DNA from 3 places in the Pantoea sp. SGAir0180 genome. Region 1 is predicted to be linked to each of the others. Evidence: predicted binding sites of a transcription regulator. Region 1 holds the regulator's gene; each other region holds the start of a gene.
The links. The regulator PhoB, encoded in region 1, activates phosphate uptake and scavenging genes when phosphate is short. The targets are predictions, from matches to a motif close to CTGTCATAAAACTGNCNNAT.
Positions count from the first base shown of each region.

Region 2: a site for PhoB is predicted at 4,153-4,172, ahead of pitA (inorganic phosphate transporter PitA). Genes of this name have one in related genera too.
Region 3: a site for PhoB is predicted at 1,776-1,795, ahead of uvrB (excinuclease ABC subunit UvrB). Genes of this name have one in related genera too.

Region 1 covers NZ_CP028071.1:2,777,591-2,784,067, reverse strand. The annotation lists gene C1N58_RS13255 (AAA family ATPase) at 1-62, opposite strand, end outside; gene sbcD (exonuclease subunit SbcD) at 59-1,255, opposite strand; gene phoB (phosphate response regulator transcription factor PhoB) at 1,453-2,142, shown strand; gene phoR (phosphate regulon sensor histidine kinase PhoR) at 2,157-3,476, shown strand; gene C1N58_RS13235 (PstS family phosphate ABC transporter substrate-binding protein) at 3,490-4,410, shown strand; gene C1N58_RS13230 (cobalamin-independent methionine synthase II family protein) at 4,690-5,793, shown strand; gene brnQ (branched-chain amino acid transport system II carrier protein) at 6,184-6,477, shown strand, end outside.
Region 2 covers NZ_CP028071.1:3,999,634-4,006,110, reverse strand. The annotation lists gene C1N58_RS18740 (ABC transporter ATP-binding protein) at 1-618, shown strand, start outside; gene C1N58_RS18735 (oligopeptide/dipeptide ABC transporter ATP-binding protein) at 611-1,561, shown strand; gene C1N58_RS18730 (D-amino acid dehydrogenase) at 1,633-2,883, shown strand; gene C1N58_RS18725 (BaiN/RdsA family NAD(P)/FAD-dependent oxidoreductase) at 2,908-4,092, opposite strand; gene pitA (inorganic phosphate transporter PitA) at 4,334-5,836, shown strand; gene uspB (universal stress protein UspB) at 5,873-6,208, opposite strand.
Region 3 covers NZ_CP028071.1:2,472,827-2,479,303, reverse strand. The annotation lists gene bioD (dethiobiotin synthase) at 1-408, shown strand, start outside; gene C1N58_RS11545 (ABC transporter ATP-binding protein) at 409-1,131, opposite strand; gene uvrB (excinuclease ABC subunit UvrB) at 2,014-4,035, shown strand; gene yvcK (gluconeogenesis factor YvcK family protein) at 4,037-4,942, opposite strand; molybdenum cofactor riboswitch at 5,144-5,277, shown strand; gene moaA (GTP 3',8-cyclase MoaA) at 5,266-6,255, shown strand; gene moaB (molybdenum cofactor biosynthesis protein B) at 6,270-6,477, shown strand, end outside.

The DNA of each region.
Region 1 (6,477 bases):
TCAATAAACCACTCACCTTTGAGCGCGTTAAGATTTTTGAAGCGCAGCGTCAGAATTTTCATGGCTGTTCCTCCAGATCCGCCAGCGTCTGTTTAAACCGCAGGGTGGTCTGGGCAATCTGATCCGCGTCCAGCGCGTCATCCAGCGCCAGTCGTCGGGCAAACACTTCTTCCACATTCAGTTCGCTCAGGGTTTCTTTATCCAGCTGTGCCAGACTGTGCTGGCGCTGTTCACGGCTGCGGCGCAGCAGCAAAACGTCTACGGGCAGGGAAGCTGTCAGCGCTTCTACCTGACGCTGCAAATCACTTAAATATTCCTGCGTGGTCACTTCAATATCCAGCCAGACAGGTTTGGTCCCGTCGGGCGCAGAAAACTGGCTGAGCTGCCGGGTGATTTGCGCCAGCGAGCCTTTCAGGACCTGCATTGGCTGGAACAGAGGAATGGTCAGGGGCGTGACCGTCAGGCCTGACGGGCTGAAATCCAGCAGGAACACACTTTTTTCGCTGCCCAGTTCATCGAAGCTGAGCGGAATCGGCGAACCGCTGTAGCGAATATGATCGCTGTCGGCCACGCGCTGCGCACGATGAATATGCCCCAGCGCAATATAATCCGCAGGCGGAAAGGCCGAGGCCGGAAAGGCATCCAGTGTACCAATATAGATATCGCGCACTGAGTCGCTTTTGCTGACGCCGAGGGCGGTGAGGTGGCCGGTCGCGACGATGGGAAGCGCCAGATTCAGCGCCTGCGCGGCAGCAAAACTGCGCTGATAATGGGCGGTAATGGCCTCCAGCAGGCTGCGCTGTTTATCGCGTCCTGACTGGCCGGCCTGGCTGCGCATAATATCGCGTGGCCGCAGATAAGGAATGGCGCACAGCAGCGCGCCCGGTTCGCCCTGACGCGTCGTTAACATCAGCACATCGTTACCGTCCTGCGGCGTGGTAATCACGCGGGTATTCAGGCAGGCGAGCAGTTCACGCGACTCGTTCAGCGTAGCCACCGAATCGTGATTTCCGGCCAGCACCACCAGCTGACAGCCGCTGGGTTGTAACGCCACCACAAAGCGGTTGAACATTTCACGTGCATAGCTGGGCGGTGTGCCGGTATCGAATAAATCACCCGCCACAATCAGCGCATCCACCTGATGCTCTTCAATTCGGGCCAGCAGCCAGTCCAGAAAGGCCTGATGCTCAGCGGCCCGGCTTTTGTTGTAAAAGAACTGCCCCAGGTGCCAGTCCGCGGTATGGATAATGCGCATAACACTCCCTGCCATAACAAATCGCCCGGCGATTATACTGGCTCCATCACTAAAGCCACAAAACATGTCGTCATGTTGTCATAAATGGTTGTTGCAGGCCGGTTTTTATGGCTAACTTTTTCATAAAAGTGTCACAAAACTGACGCATAATGGCGCCGCAAATATCAGTGAAAGCCGTCCTACCTGCAGGAGTCATAATGGCTAAGCGCATTTTAGTTGTGGAAGATGAAGCTCCAATCCGTGAGATGTTATGTTTCGTTCTGGAACAAAATGATTATCAGCCGATTGAGGCAGAAGATTATGACAGCGCCGTCAGTAAGCTGATTGAACCCTGGCCTGACCTTATCCTGCTGGACTGGATGTTACCTGGCGGCAGCGGCATTCAGTTTATCAAACACCTTAAACGTGAAGCGATGACGCGTGATATTCCGGTCATGATGCTGACCGCACGTGGCGAAGAGGAAGATCGCGTGCGTGGCCTGGAAGTCGGGGCCGACGACTACATTACCAAACCGTTTTCACCGAAAGAGCTGATGGCCCGTATCAAAGCTGTGATGCGTCGCATTTCGCCGATGGCGGTCGAAGATGTAATTGAAATGCAGGGCCTGAGCCTGGATCCCTCCTCGCACCGGGTGATGTCGGAAACCACGCCGCTGGAGATGGGGCCGACAGAGTACAAGCTGCTCCACTTCTTTATGACCCATCCTGAACGTGTTTACAGCCGTGAACAGCTACTGAATCACGTCTGGGGCACCAACGTCTATGTTGAAGATCGTACAGTTGACGTGCATATTCGCCGTCTGCGCAAAGCGCTGGAACTGACCGGTCACGATCGCATGGTACAAACCGTCCGCGGAACAGGTTATCGTTTCTCTGCCCGCTTTTAAACGGAGCTTTAACCGTGCTGGAACGCCTCTCATGGAAGCGATTATTGTCCGAACTGGTGCTGGCGTGTTTGCCTGCGCTGGTACTTGGCCTGTTGTTCGGCTATCTGCCGTGGCTGTTGTTACTCAGCGTAGTCGGTATTTTACTGTGGCATTTTTATAACCTGATGCGGCTGTCGCACTGGCTGTGGCTGGATCGCACGATGACCCCGCCTTCCGGTCAGGCAAGCTGGGAACCGCTGTTTTACGGTCTGTATCAAATGCAGCTGCGCAACCGACGTCGGCGGCGTGAGCTGGGTCATCTGATCAAACGGTTTCGCAGTGGTGCAGAGTCGCTGCCGGATGCCGTTATCCTGACAACGGAAGAGGGCACCATCTTCTGGTGCAATGGCCTGGCACAGCAGCACCTCGGGCTGCGCTGGCCCGAAGATAACGGGCAAAATATCCTTAATCTGCTGCGCTATCCTGAATTTTCACGTTATCTGCGCCAGCGCGATTTCGACAAGCCGCTGACGCTGGTGCTGAATAACCAGCATCACATGGAATTTCGTGTTATGCCCTACAGCGAAGGCCAGTGGTTGATGGTGGCCCGCGACGTGACGCAAATGCACCAGCTGGAAGGTGCACGACGCAACTTCTTCGCCAACGTCAGTCACGAACTTCGCACGCCGCTGACGGTGCTTCAGGGTTATCTGGAGATGATGAATGACTCAGTCATGAATCAACGTTCGCGTGACAAAGCGTTGCACACCATGTCAGAACAAACCCGCCGAATGGACAGCCTGGTGAAGCAGCTTCTGACGCTGTCGCGTATTGAGGCGGCCCCGGTCATCAATATGAAAGAAAAAGTTGATGTGCCGGTCATGTTGAAACTGCTGCAACATGAAGCGGAAACGCTGAGCGGCGGGCGACATCAAATCCATTTTCACACCGATCCGCATCTGAAAGTGTTTGGCAATGACGAGCAATTGCGCAGTGCCATCTCTAACCTGGTCTACAACGCGGTCAACCATACGCCAGACGGCACACGAATTGATATCAGTTGGTTACGCAGCAAGCAGGGCGCGGTATTTAAGGTCTGCGATAACGGTCCCGGTATTCCCGCTGAGCATATTCCGCGCCTGACCGAACGCTTTTATCGTGTAGACAAAGCGCGTTCACGTGCGACCGGCGGCAGCGGGCTGGGGCTGGCTATCGTCAAACATGCGTTGAGTCACCATAATGCCCGGCTGGAGATCACCAGCATCCCGCATCAGGAAACCTGTTTTACATTTACCCTGGCGCCAAGGTTGATTGTCAGTAACGGGATGCAGGAGAATGCCGTTCATCAATCGTGAACGGACCGGAACGATGCGCGCTTTTCTCTTGGTGTTCTTTTCGCTGTTGCCAGCCCTCGGGCAGGCGCAGCCCGTCATGCTGTCCGGAAATCTCAGTAGCGCCGGCTCCGACACGCTCGGCTACCTGATGACGTTATGGGGAAATGACTTTAGCCGTCAGGCGCCTGGCGTGAACGTTCAGGTTCAGGCTTCGGGGTCGTCTACTGCGCCCACTGCATTGACCGCCGGGGCCGTTCAACTGGGCGCGATGAGTCGTCCGATGCAGGCTGATGAGCGCCAGGCCTTTGAGGCACGCTATGGCTATCCGCCGCTGGCCGTGCCGGTGGCAATGGATGCGCTGGTCGTGGTGGTCAATCAACGTAACCCCCTGCGTGAAATCGATCCGCGTCAGCTCGATGCGGTTTTTTCCATCACCCGGCTTTGCGGCGCGCATCAGGTTCCACAACGCTGGGGTGACCTGGGACTGCGCCAGACAGAATGGCAGCAGCGTCCCATCCAGCGCTATGGCCGTAACTCCGCCTCGGGAACATGGGGCTTTTTCAAACAGCAGGCGCTGTGTCAGGGCGATTTCCGCAATGACGTGGCCGAGTTTCCCGGCTCTGCCGCCGTGGTACAGGCCGTAGCCGGTAATCCCCGCAGCATCGGCTATGCCAGTTTTGGTTTCCATCTGAGCGGCGTCAGGTTGCTGCCTGTGGTGACCAAAAACGGCGACGCGGTGGCACCGGATCCAGAGACTATCCGTACCGGCCGCTATCCATGGTCGCGTCCGCTTTATCTCTATGTGAATAAAGCGCCAGGTAAACCTTTACCGCCACTGGTCGATGCCTTTTTACGACAGGTGCTTTCCAGTCAGGGGCAACAGCGCGTCAGCGAGGCCGGGTATTTGCCGCTCTCTGCGGCGCAGATTGCTCAGGCTCGCGCTTCGCTCGAATAACGCCCACCTGCCCGTCAACAGACGCCGGTAGCGTCACCGTGAAACAGCCTGCCTCCGGACCCGTAAACCCCATCAGGCTGTCTGTGCTGCGGCCGCTGACAGAAAAGCCGACGGCGACGATGCAACATGAATTTTTTTCAGGCGACGTGAATTTTATTCGTTTGCCGCTGAGAGAACAGCATGTCACTCTGCATTTAGACGTTTAGCCATCTAGAAGGCTAAAATGACATTATGTAACTATTCCCGGCCGAAATTATCTGGCCGTGACAAGGAGTGATCATGCAAAGACAAACCGCCCCGTTTCGTGCCGACACCGTTGGCAGCTTTCTTCGTCCTGCCGCGATCAAACAGGCTCGCGAGAAATACCAGGCGGGGGAAATCAGCGCTGACGAGTTGCGTGAGGTTGAAAACGAAGCCATCCGTGATGTGGTGGCAAAACAGCGTGAAAACGGCCTCAAAGTGGTCACGGATGGGGAATTCCGTCGCGGCTGGTGGCATTTTGACTTTTTCTACGGCCTGAAAGGCGTGGAACATTTTGAAGCCGATCAGGGCATTCAGTTTAACGGCGTACAGACCAAAGCGCACGGTGTCAAAGTGACCGGCAAACTGGGGTTTGACGGGCATCCGATGCTGGATCATTTCCGCTTTTTGCAAGGCATCGCAGGGGATGCCGTGGCGAAAATGACGATTCCCAGTCCCAGCGTGCTGCATTTCCGTGGCGGACGTAAAGTGATCGACGCGGAGGTGTATCCCGATCTTGATGTGTACTTTGACGATCTGGCACAGACTTACAAAGACGCAATCGCCGCCTTTTATGCGGCAGGCTGCCGCTATCTGCAACTGGATGATACGGTGTGGGCGTACCTGTGCTCGGACGATCAAAAGCGTGAGATCCGCGAGCGCGGTGACGATCCTGAGCAGCTGGCCCGAACCTACGCCCGCGTGCTGAATAAAGCGCTGGAGGATAAACCGGCCGATCTGACCGTCGGTCTGCATGTCTGCCGCGGCAATTTCCGTTCGACCTGGATTTCAGAAGGCGGCTATGAACCTGTGGCCGAAATCCTGTTTGGCACTGTTAATGTCGATGCGTTTTTCCTGGAATATGATAACCACCGTTCCGGCGGTTTCGAACCGCTGCGTTTTATCCGGCCGGGTCATCAGCAGGCGGTGCTTGGTTTAATTACCACCAAGGTCGGCGAACTCGAAGACGTGGATCAGGTAAAAGCACGTTTACAGGAGGCGACGCAGTACCTCAGCCTTGACCAGATCTGCCTTAGTCCACAGTGTGGCTTTGCCTCAACGGAAGAGGGGAACAGCCTGACCGAAGCGGAACAGTGGCAGAAGATTCGTCTGGTTGTGGATGTGGCGAATCAGGTCTGGTAAGCGTCAAAAGTGCGCAGTGTGGCGCAATGTATGCGCCACTTGTGCATAAAAAGACGTCAGTATGCTGGTATTTCCCATGGCCTGTTTATTATTAAGGCACATCATCTGATGTGCTTGCTGCTAATATTGATGTGATCCACTAATTTTGACTTAAATCACGAAATAAGCCTCTGGTTTTCCGATCTCGTATTGCCTTTCTTCGCTATAAACGTTTTACTTACGGCCGTTGTCGATTTATCCCTCTGTGAACAGAAAAAAAGCAGCTCAAATCACCTGCGCTAAACCGGACGCTGCGCATAATGCGCTGCTGTCGTCTGATCAGCTGTTGTCATAGCGCAGCGAGGGGGCAACGCAAACTTATCTTTCATCGCAACATCAGTGACAGGCCGTATGACACATCGTTTAACCGTTAAAGACATTCTCGCGCTGGGCTTTATGACGTTTGCCCTGTTTGTTGGTGCGGGTAACATTATCTTTCCTCCTATGGTCGGTATTCAGTCAGGCGAACATGTCTGGGTGGCCGCTTTAGGGTTTCTGCTTACCGCTGTGGGATTACCCGTCATCACCGTCATTGCGCTGGCGCGCGTCGGCGGCGGGATTGACGCGCTGAGTACACCGATTGGTAAAATTGCCGGGGTGGTTCTGGCCACTGTCTGCTATCTGGCGGTGGGGCCACTCTTTGCC
Region 2 (6,477 bases), 1.2 Mb from region 1:
CCCGTGTCAGCCCGTGAGGCCAACGCACGGGCGCTTGCGCTGTTGGGCGATATGCAAATCGCGGACGCAAAGAACGTGATGGCGCGCTATCCCTTCGAGCTTTCTGGCGGTATGCGTCAGCGCGTCATGATCGCCCTGGCCTTTTCCTGTGAACCCGATCTGCTGATTGCCGATGAACCCACGACCGCGCTGGATGTCACCGTACAGCGTCAGGTACTGCGCCTGTTAAAACAAAAAGCGGAGGCAACGGGCACGGCGGTGCTGTTTATCAGCCACGATATGGCGGTGGTTTCGCAGTTGTGCGACCGGATTTACGTCATGTACGCCGGCGCAGTCATTGAAAGCGGCATGACGGAAACCGTCCTGCATTCACCGAGCCATCCCTATTCCATTGGCCTGCTTGCCTGCTCGCCCGATGCCAGCGAACCGCGCGCCCCGTTGGCGTCCATTTCCGGCACCGTCCCCAACCTGACCTGCCTGCCCTCGGGCTGTGCGTTTCGCGAGCGCTGCTTCGCGGCAGGCGAACGCTGCACCCGCGCACCACGTTTACAGGCAACGGGCAACGCTGCCCAGCAGGTGGCCTGCTGGTATCCACAACAGGAGACGCGCCATGTCTGATGCTCTGCTCACGCTACAAAACGTACACGTTGCCTTTCCTGCGAATAAGAACTGGCGTGGCAAAGTGACGGAACGGGTTCATGCACTGAATGGCCTGGATATCCAGGTCAGACAGGGCGAAACGCTGGGCATTGTCGGTGAATCCGGTTGCGGCAAAAGCACCCTGGCGAAACTGTTGATGGGCATGCTGAGTCCGACAACGGGTCAGCTTGACCTGGCCACCGCCGCTGGCGGAGGCCGGGAACGTCGCATGCAAATGGTCTTTCAGGATCCGCTCTCGTCACTGGATCCCCGCCTGCCGGTCTGGCGTATCATGACCGAACCGGTCTGGATTCAGTCACGCGCGTCAGAAAAAACGCGACGCGCCCTGGCTGACTCCCTGGCCCGTCAGGTGGGGATTCGCCCGGAATACCTGGACCGTCCACCACATGCGTTTTCCGGCGGTCAGCGTCAACGCATTGCCATCGCCCGGGCACTGTCCTCCCAACCCGACATCATTGTGCTGGATGAACCTACCTCGGCACTGGATATTTCTGTCCAGGCGCAGATTCTGAACCTGCTGGTGGAACTGCAACAGCAGTACAATCTGACGTATATCCTGATCTCTCACAACGTCTCGGTCGTCCGTCACATGAGCGATCGCGTTGCGGTCATGTATCTGGGCCAGATTGTCGAACTGGGCGCGGCTCAGCACGTTCTCGATTCGCCTCAGCATCCCTATACGCAATTGCTGATGGACTCTGTGCCACGCATTGGCGCGCCGCTGGAGGGGGCTCCCGTCAACACCGAACTACCGGGTAACCGCCACCTGCCAACCGGCTGTTTCTTTCGCGATCGCTGTCCGCTGGCAACAAGTGGCTGTGCCACGCCTCAGCCTTTGCGCGTTCAGGATGACGGGCGGGCGGTCAGGTGCTGGCTGGCCCATAACCTTATGCATGCCTGATTCACAACACATCAAGCGGGTGGCGCAACGCGACCACCTTTTAACGATCACTCTTTCAGGAAGACATTGCGATGAAAATCATTGTGCTTGGCAGCGGCGTGGTGGGCGTCACCACCGCCTGGTATCTGCAGCAGGCAGGGCATCAGGTCACCGTGATCGAACGCGAAGCGGGCCCGGCATTAGGTACCAGCGCCGCCAACGCCGGTCAGATCTCGCCTGGCTACGCCGCGCCCTGGGCCGCACCAGGCGTGCCGCTTAAAGCGGTGAAGTGGATGGTGCAGCGCCATGCGCCCCTTTCGGTACGGCCGGATGGATCTCGCTTCCAGCTGGCCTGGATGATGCAGATGCTGAAAAACTGCAATCCTCACAGCTATGCCGTCAATAAAGCCAGGATGGTCAGACTGGCAGAGTACAGCCGTGACTGCATCAGTGCGCTGCGGGCCAGCACAGGAATTGAATATGAAGGACGCCAGGGCGGCACCCTGCAGCTGTTTCGCACAGAACAGCAGTTTGAAAACGCAGCGCGTGATATTGCCGTGCTGCAGGAGGCTGGCGTGCCGTATCAACTGCTTGAAGCCGACCAGCTGGCGACCGTCGAACCTGCACTGGCTGACGTAAAGCACAAGTTGACGGGAGGTTTACGGTTGCCTAACGATGAGACTGGCGATTGCCAGCTGTTTACCCAGCGACTTGCCGCCCTGGCGCGCGATGCCGGCGTCACGTTCCGCTTTAACACGCAGGTGGATGCGCTACTGAGCGAAGGTGACAGGATCAGGGGGATTGTCTGTGGCGATCAGACGCTGACGGCAGACGGGTACGTTATGGCATTTGGCGCTTACTCTACCCAGTTGCTTCGACCACTGATGTACATTCCGGTGTATCCGCTGAAAGGCTATTCCCTGACGATTCCCCTCGCCGATGAGGCCGGTGCCCCGGTTTCCACGGTACTGGATGAAACCTATAAAATTGCCATCACGCGTTTTGATAATCGCATCCGCGTCGGCGGTATGGCGGAAATCGTGGGATACAGCAAAACCCTGCTGCCCGCGAGACGGCAAACGCTTGAGATGGTGGTAAACGACCTTTATCCCCGTGGCGGCCGCGTTGAGCAGGCGACCTTCTGGACCGGATTACGTCCGATGACGCCTGACGGCACGCCGATTGTCGGTCATACACATTTCACCAACCTGTGGCTGAACACCGGACATGGCACGCTGGGCTGGACGATGGCCTGCGGATCCGGCCAGCTGTTAAGTGATGTGATTTCAAGCAAACAGCCCGAGATTGCGCACGCAGACTATGCGGTTTCGCGCTATGCCTGAGCGCGTCACTGATGGCGAAGCTCGTTACACGGCCTGCGCGCAAGCCCAGGCCGAGCTCCAGGCCCACTGGAAATTATAGCCTCCCAGCCAGCCGGTCACGTCAACGACCTCACCGATAAAATAGAGTCCCGGCACGTCACGTGCTTCCATTGTTTTAGAGGACAGCTGAGTCGTATCCACACCGCCCAGCGTGACTTCAGCGGTACGGTAACCCTCCGTGCCGTTGGGCTGCACCTGCCAGTTGTGCAACGTCTGCACCAGCGCTGACTGCTGCTTGCTGTTCAGCTGCTTCAGCGTGACATCCGGCACCACCTGCATTTCCTGTAAAATTTCGACCAGGCGCTTAGGCAGAATTTTCGCCAGACTGTTTTTCAGACTCAGATTCGGGTGCGCGTCACGCTGAATCGTGAGGAACGCATCCAGCGGCGTGGCAGGCGAGAGATTGACCGAGATAAACTCACCCGGCTGCCAGTAGCTGGAAATCTGCAAGACCGCCGGGCCGGACAGGCCACGATGGGTAAACAGCATCGCCTCTTTGAAGACGGTGCCGTCTTTCGCTTCGATGGTCGTGTCCAGCGCCACACCGGACAGTGTCTGCAGTTGTTCAAGCAGGGGTTTATGCAGCGTAAAGGGCACCAGGGCGGCACGGGTTGGCAACACCGTTAACCCAAACTGCTCGGCCACTTTATAGCCAAACGGTGACGCGCCCAGGCCCGGCATGGAAAGCCCGCCGCTGGCGATGACCAGCTTCTCTGCCTGTACACTGCTGCCGTTGAGCTGCAGGACGTAGCCCGCTTCATCGAGGGTTACACTCAGGATTTCGCTGCGCAAACGCAGGGTCACGCGCCCCTTTTCACACTCGGCGAGCAGGAGATCGACCATCTGCTGCGCAGACTCATCGCAAAACAGTTGCCCCAGCGTTTTCTCGTGCCAGGCAATGCCGTGACGATTCACCAGATCGATAAAATCCCATTGGGTATAACGCGCCAGCGCTGACTTACAGAAATGGGGATTGTTCGACAGGTAGGCGGCCGGTTCGGTATAGAGATTGGTGAAATTACAGCGCCCGCCGCCTGACATTAAAATCTTGCGGCCCGGCTTTTTGCCGTTATCCAGCAGTAATACGCGGCGACCGCGCTGTCCAGCCTGCGCGGCACAAAAAAGCCCCGCGGCCCCTGCTCCAATCACGATAACGTCAAACTGTTCCACTGCCATTGTCCACCTGATAAAAGAGGGGCAGATTGTAGTGATCTGCCTGCGTTGATGCCAGTGTCAAAAAATTGCCGCAATTATGTCATAATTTAACTTTATAATTTTTAAGGAATTTACGCCTTTAAGCTTCCAAAATTGACACTTTTAAGCCGGTTCAGGTCTATATTTTCCTTTCCCAGACCACATATTGTCGCGGATAATGCGCCGCGTTCATGTCCTCCAAAATGGCGTAACGTCTATGCTACATCTGTTTGCTGGTCTCGATCTTAGCACCGGCCTGTTACTGGTTCTTGCTCTGCTGTTTGTATTGTTTTACGAAGCAATTAACGGCTTCCATGATACGGCCAACGCGGTTGCGACGGTCATCTATACACGCGCTATGCGTGCTCAGCTTGCTGTGTTAATGGCTGGGGTATTCAATTTCTTTGGCGTGCTGCTCGGCGGATTAAGCGTGGCTTACGCCATCGTGCATATGCTCCCGACCGATCTGCTGCTCAATGTTGGCTCCGCTCACGGTCTTGCTATGGTCTTCTCCATGCTGCTGGCCGCGATTATCTGGAACCTGGGAACGTGGTATTTAGGGCTTCCGGCCTCCAGTTCTCACACCCTGATCGGCGCGATTATCGGTATTGGCCTGACCAATGCGTTAATGAGCGGGACATCGGTGGTGGATGCGCTTAACATTCCGAAAGTGCTGAATATCTTCCTGTCGCTCATTCTCTCCCCCATTGTCGGTCTGATGATTGCGGGCAGCCTGATTTTCCTTCTGCGCCGTTACTGGAGCAACACTAAAAAGCGTGCACGGATTCATATGACGCCCGCTGACCGTGAGAAGATTGACGGCAAGAAAAAACCGCCTTTCTGGACCCGTACCGCCCTGATTATCTCCGCCATTGGCGTCAGTTATTCACATGGTGCTAACGACGGGCAAAAAGGCATTGGTCTGATTATGCTGGTCCTGATTGGCGTTGCGCCAGCGGGCTTTGTGGTCAATATGAACGCGTCGGGTTACGACATCACGCGAACGCGCGATGCTGTGAATCACCTGGAACAGTATTACCAGCAGCACAGCGAATCACTGACCCATATTATCCAGATGGCACCGCCTAAGCTGCCCACGCCGGAAGAAGTCGAACCCACCAGTCCCAAAGAGTTTCACTGCGACAGTGCGCGTGCGCTTCAGGCCGTGCAGCGTGCGCAGGTGCTTCTGAACAATCTGCAAAACTACAACGACTTGTCGGTTGAGCAACGCAGCCAGATGCGTCGCCTCTTGTTGTGTATTTCCGATACGGCCGATAAAGCGGCGAAGCTGCCGGAAACCTCGCCAGAGGATAAACGCTTCCTGGGCAAGCTCAAAGGCGACCTGCTGAACACCATTGAGTACGCGCCGGTGTGGATTATCATGGCGGTCGCACTGGCATTGGGAATCGGCACGATGATTGGCTGGCGCCGTGTGGCCACCACCATCGGTGAGAAAATCGGTAAAAAAGGCATGACGTATGCGCAGGGCATGTCGGCGCAGGTTACTGCCGCAGTGTCCATAGGGATTGCCAGCTACACCGGCATGCCGGTTTCCACGACCCACATCCTCTCGTCTTCCGTGGCCGGCACCATGCTGGTCGACGGTGGCGGACTGCAGAGTAAAACGATCAAAAACATCGCCATGGCCTGGGTTTTCACCCTGCCGGTCTGTATTTTGTTATCAGGTTCACTCTACTGGATAGCGCTGAAGCTCATCTGAGTAAGCAGCACATCAGGGCGACTTCGGTCGCCCTTTTTAATGCCAGATAGCCAGGGCGATCAAACTGATAATGACTAATCCGCACAGCGAACTGGTCAACAAAAACAAGCCTCTTACCCGCTCACACCGGCGAATAAATTCGTCATCATGATGATCAAGATAGCGCCTTGCCCAGATATAGCGGACCAGCCGCACCTGCTTGCCAGGCTGACCATGGGAGGTGAAAAAACCCGCGCCGTCAACATATTGGTATAAGAGGGGATCGCAACCCCGCAGAACCACCAGCAGCGCACGCAACGAAGAGAAATAGCGCGCCATATTTACAAGGCATACCACACAAAGAGCCCAAAAAAGCGCGATAGTGCTGATCATGTCACCCTCCTTACCGGCACCGCAGAACAGTGCAAAACGCGCACCATGCTGAACAGTCCCTGCAGAATTTGCCAACAACCTCGTTAAGCGATTTGTAGTTTTATTTTTGAATCATCAGAAAAGTAACAGCCATGTGATCAAGGCTGCTTTTTTTAGTTTAGGAGAAATGTTCAATTTTTTACCAGCGAGGATTTTCGTTTTATACGAGTAAAAATCGTTCATCATTGATCTTATTCACAAGCCAGACGGCTTCAGAAGCATTTGTTAAC
Region 3 (6,477 bases), 300 kb from region 1:
GAAGGCAGGCCAATTACCTTTTCAACGCTATCGGCGGGGCTTCGCGAGCTGGAGCCGCTGGCTGACTGGATTCTGATTGAAGGCGCGGGCGGCTGGTATACGCCGCTGTCTGAAACGCAAACCTATGCCGACTGGGTTGAGACTGAACGGCTACCGGTGATTTTGGTGGTGGGTGTAAAACTGGGCTGTCTTAATCATGCCATGCTGACCGCCGAGGCGGTAAGGGCGCGTGGACTGCGACTGGCTGGCTGGATTGCCAACACGGTTCAGCCGCCCGGCCAGCGTTATCAGGCATACCTTACGGCCCTGAAGGAGCGCCTGCCCGCGCCTTGTCTGGGTGTCATTCCCTGGTTAGCGGATGACAGCCAGCAGGCGGACTGTGGTCACTATCTGACGCTACCGGATTAATCACGCCATCGTCAGCCATTTATCGAGCGTACCGTCATCCAGCAGGGTGACGTTACCCTGCGCCACATTACGCCCGCGATGCAACAGCAAAAAGCTGTCAGCGACGCGCCGAATCAGGGAAACCCGCTGCTCCAGCAGCAGAATCGTCAGGCCGTACTCCCGGTTAAGACGCCGAATCAGGTTACCCATCTCTTCTTCCAGCCAGGGCGCCATGCCATCGGCGGGCTCATCCAGAATCAGCAGGCGTGGCTGTAATACCAGCGCGCGGGCAAGGGCCAGTTGCTGCTGCTGGTAAACCGGCAAATCCCCGCTGCGCTGTTGACGCAGCGAATAGAGAGCCGGCAGAAGATCAAAAATCATTTCCGGAATAGGCCGGTGATTTTCGCGCGATTCAGCGCCTGCCAGCAGGGCAATCAGTAAGTTATCTTCTACGCTCATCTGCGTGAAAATATGTCGTCCCTGTGGCACATAACCAATGCCCTGGCGTGCACGTTGATCGGCAGGCTGCGACAGCAAATCCTCTGGCGGCGAGCCATCCTGCTGCCAGCTAATCGTGCCGCTGTTGATGGGAAGCTTACCCATGATGCAGTTCACCAGCGTGGTTTTTCCCATGCCGGGACGTCCCAGTATGCCGGTACAGGTGCCGGGGGGCAGGTCAAGGTCCACATTCCAGAGAATATGATTTTTTCCGTAAAACTGATTCACCGACCGTAAACTTAGCATCTGACGCGCTCCTTCCAGATAATTAACCTGAATGTTTTGCTGCTCATAACGGGTAAATCGCACTACCAGAATAGCAGGGCTATGACTGCTGCTGTGGCGCATGACATCCTGATCACAGAGCATGCAATTACCGGGCCAGAGTCGGAGTGAACGAAGTTTGCGCGCTTAACATGCGGAATTTTGACGGTTTAAATATAAGCAAAAGTGAACAATTGACGGGCGGGACGACTGCGTAGCGCGATGAGGGTGCAGGAAAAATGAGCGTCAGGTGCAGTTGCCCATAAATGGCGCAGGCAGTCTGCTGTAAAAAACAGCAACCTGAAAAGCCAGACGATCAACGTTGAATGCGCGCCATGCATTGCGCTAAAACAACGCTATTGGCGTTAAAAATTTCGCTAAAAAAAATTTTTTTTCATCAAAACGCGGCGGCAGAAAAAATTATGCACAGCCGATATTCCAAGGCCTCTCATCAGTTATCCACTATTCCTGTGGATAACCTTGTGCATTAGATAATGAAAACAGGTTAGAAGCGAGGAAATACGCGGCCTGGTCACGTAATGATGACAATCTGGGCTTTTTTTACTTACTATTAAAAATCAGTGTGTTAGTAAAAAACAAGCCTGCCGGATTGGACGCGATTCATCAAACTGCAATTTTATGACACAGGCTTGACAAATGTTAAATCAATACGTGGCTTGGGGATAACCTTGCGCAACAAAAACGGGTGTTTGCCTGGGCAAAAGTGCCAGAGTCAAGTAAAACCTGACGACAATACTGTGCATCATCACTGGTATTATATCCAGTATTTTTTTCTGGCAAAATTGCCATAGCAGAGTAAAATAATGGGCTGCCCGCCGTCTTTCTTCTGCAGGAACCGCATTCATGAGTAAAGATTTTAAACTGAACTCCGCTTTCAAGCCTTCTGGCGATCAGCCGGAAGCGATCCGCCGTCTGGAAGCCGGACTGGAAGACGGCCTGGCGCATCAGACGCTGTTAGGCGTAACCGGATCGGGTAAAACCTTTACCGTTGCTAACGTTATTGCCGACCTGAATCGTCCTACCATGGTGCTGGCTCCTAATAAGACGCTGGCGGCGCAACTGTATGGCGAGATGAAGGAGTTCTTTCCCGAAAACGCCGTAGAGTTTTTTGTCTCGTACTATGACTACTACCAGCCCGAAGCTTACGTGCCCAGTTCGGATACCTTTATCGAAAAGGATGCGTCGGTGAACGAACATATCGAGCAAATGCGCCTCTCCGCGACGAAAGCGTTGCTGGAACGGCGCGACGTGATTGTCGTGGCCTCCGTGTCTGCCATCTACGGCCTGGGCGATCCCGATCTGTATCTGAAAATGATGCTGCACCTAACGCGCGGCATGATTATCGATCAGCGCAGCATCCTGCGTCGCCTGTCGGAGTTACAGTACACGCGTAACGATCAGGCGTTTCAGCGCGGGACGTTCCGGGTCCGGGGCGAAGTCATTGATATCTTCCCGGCCGAATCTGACGATATGGCCCTGCGGGTTGAATTATTCGATGAAGAGGTGGAGCGGCTGTCCCTGTTTGACCCGCTTACCGGTCAGGTCGAATCGGTGGTGCCGCGCTTTACCATTTACCCTAAAACGCACTACGTTACGCCACGTGAGCGTATCCTGCAGGCCATGGAAGACATCAAGGTTGAACTGGCCGAACGGCGCAAGATCCTGCTGGAAAACAACAAACTGCTGGAAGAGCAGCGTATTACCCAACGGACGCAGTTTGACCTTGAAATGATGGGGGAGCTGGGATACTGCTCTGGTATCGAAAACTACTCCCGCTATCTGTCTGGCCGCGGACCGGGGGAAGCGCCGCCGACCTTATTTGACTATCTGCCGGCGGATGGCCTGCTGGTCGTCGATGAGTCGCACGTAACCATTCCGCAGATTGGCGGCATGTACCGCGGGGACAGGGCGCGTAAAGAGACGTTAGTCGAATATGGCTTCCGCCTGCCTTCGGCGCTGGACAACCGCCCCATGAAGTTTGAAGAGTTCGAGGCGCTGGCCCCTCAGACCATTTATGTCTCCGCCACGCCAGGCAAATACGAGCTGGAAAAATCGGGCGATGAGGTGATCGATCAGGTGGTGCGTCCGACGGGGCTGCTGGATCCGATCCTTGAGGTGCGGCCCGTGGCGACTCAGGTGGACGATTTGCTGTCAGAGATCCGCCAGCGCGTTAACGTCAATGAACGCGTACTGGTCACGGTGCTCACCAAACGTATGGCCGAAGACCTGACGGAGTACCTGGAAGAACACGGTGAAAAGGTGCGCTATCTGCACTCTGACATCGATACCGTCGAGCGCATGGAAATTATTCGCGACCTGCGCCTGGGCAAATTTGATGTGCTGGTGGGCATCAACCTGCTGCGAGAAGGGCTGGATATGCCGGAAGTCTCGCTGGTGGCCATTCTGGATGCCGATAAAGAGGGGTTCCTGCGTTCCGAGCGCTCCCTGATCCAGACCATCGGGCGCGCTGCACGTAACATCAATGGTAAAGCGATCCTCTACGGCGATAAGATCACGCCTTCCATGGCGCGCGCCATTGAAGAAACTGAGCGCCGTCGTGAGAAGCAGCAGCGCTACAACGAAGAGAATGGCATCGTACCGCAGGGCCTGAATAAGAAAATCACCGATATTCTGGAACTGGGCAATAACGTGGTGAAAACGCGGGGTAAAGCCAAACCCGGCAAGCGCAACGCCGCTGAGACAGAGACGGATTACCTGGCGTTGTCACCACAGGCGTTGCAGAAAAAGATTCACGAACTGGAAGGGCAGATGCAGCAGCATGCGCAAAACCTGGAGTTCGAACAGGCTGCTGGCCTGCGCGATCAGCTCCAGGAACTGCGCACCTTGTTTATCGCGGTGTCCTGAGTCAGTTAAACCGCTGGATGGCGTGCTCCAGCGCGCCGCGCAGCAGCTGGCGGTCGTGACGATATTTAATATCTGCGGCCTCCAGCGGCTCCTGGATGATCAGGCGGTTGTCGATCAGACTGACGTCCGTGGCCGGTCCGACAACCACGGCGTCGATGACCCGTTTACCAATCGCCTCTTCCATTATTCGCAGCTTATCCGCCACGGTCAGCGCCGCCGCCGCCGGACTGAGTTCACGGCCCAGGTTGCCGATAAACACCATGTTCGCGGGCGTGCGGCGCAGCGCCTGCGCCATCTCTTTCATTAACAGAATGGGCATCAGGCTGGTGTAGAAGCTGCCTGGCCCAATCAGAATCAAATCGGCTTCTGCAACGGCATCGAGCGCTTCGCGCGTCGGTTGCACCACAGGATGCAGCATTAACGCCTGTGGTGGTGCGCGCATCTCATCAATGGCGGTTTCACCATAAACGGCATTGCCTTCGTCATCTGTTGCCATCAAATCCACCGGATGTTCAGACATCGGGATTAAAAACGCGTCAACTTTTAGCAGATTTCGGATGATATTGACCACTTCCAGCGGACGCACGCTCAGATGATCCAGCGCTTTCAGTATTAAATTGCCCAGATTGTGCCCGGCCAGTTCGCCATTGCCGGTAAAGCGGTATTCGAACATCGCGGACGCGACGCTGGGCTCGGTAATCAACTGGTTAATGCAGTTGCGCAAATCGCCCCAGGCGATACCGCCTTCAGCCCGACGGATGCGACCGGTGGAGCCACCGTTATCAGTGGTGGTAACGATGCCGGTCAGGCGCGAACCCAGTGGTGACAAGGCCGACATCACGCGACCTAATCCATGTCCGCCGCCCAGTGCCACGACGCGATCCAGGTCCGCCAGTGTTCGATTCATATTTCTCCTTTTTCGCGTCTGCAGAGGCGTGAAACGCGCAGGGTGCAGACGAGGATGATGTGTGTCAGTTTATGACCGGCAGTTTACCGTATCCCGGGCGCGAAATACGGTGAAAGTTAACGTTACTGCGCACACAGAGTAAAAGCCGTGGATGGCGCATTTACCCTAATCGCGCTACCATCTGTATACCGCGTTAATCAGCCGGTTAACGTACACTCAAGCCTGAATGCCTACGTCTGCGGATAGGGGATTCAGGCCGTAGCCTACGCGCTGCCAGGGTGCAGGAAGAAATGACTGCATCTCCCGAACTGGAAAGGTGTTCTCTGGTGTCACAATTTACTGATGCATTTGCGCGTAAGTTTTATTACTTGCGCCTCTCGGTCACGGATGTCTGTAATTTCCGTTGTACCTATTGCCTGCCGGAGGGTTATCAGCCAAACGGTATCCGCAATAAAAGCTTTCTCTCACTGGATGAAATTCGCCGTGTCACGCGCGCCTTTGCGGCGGCGGGCACTGAAAAAGTGCGTCTGACCGGCGGTGAGCCCTCTTTACGTCGTGATTTCACCGACATTATCGCCGCGGTTAACGAAAATGCTGCGATTCGCCAGATTGCGGTCACCACCAACGGCTATCGACTGGCGCGCGATGTTAAGCAGTGGCGCGACGCGGGACTGACCGCGTTGAACGTCAGCGTGGACAGCCTTGATGCACGTCAGTTTCATGCGATTACCGGTCAGGACAAGTTCCACCAGGTGATGGCCGGGATTGACGCGGCTTTTGAGGCGGGTTTTAGCCAGGTCAAAGTCAACAGCGTGCTGATGCGCGATGTCAACAGCCACCATCTGGCGACCTTTCTTGACTGGATCCGTACGCGTCCCATCCAGCTGCGTTTTATCGAACTTATGGAAACCGGCGAGGGCGGTGCGCTGTTTCGCCAGCAGCATGTCTCGGGCGAAGTTATCCGCGATCAGCTGATTGCTCAGGGCTGGCAGCGTCGTATCAGCGGCCGCAGTGATGGCCCGGCCCAGGTGTTTTATCATCCGGATTACGTCGGTGAAATCGGGCTGATCATGCCGTATTCCAAAGATTTCTGCGCCAGCTGCAACCGTCTGCGGGTTTCCGCACAGGGAAATTTGCATCTCTGCCTGTTTGGCGATGGCGGGATTCCTTTACGCGATCTGCTGGCCTCTGACGACCAGCAAGATGAACTTCAGGCACGCATTGCCAGCAGCCTGGGCCAGAAGAAGCAGACGCATTTCCTGTTACAGGGAAATACCGGTATTACACAAAATCTTTCTTATATTGGCGGTTAACTGCAGGAGCAGACATGGGCAAATCAGCCAGCACGTTTCAACCGTTACAGCTCGCTATGCTGACGGTCTCTGACAGCCGTGATGCCAGCAGCGATACCTCCGGCGATTATCTGCGTGAAGCGGCAGCCGAGGCGGGCCACAGCGTGATCGATCACGCCATTGTTCCCGACAATGTTTACCGTATTCGCGCGATTGTGTCGCGCTGGATCGCCAGTGAAGATG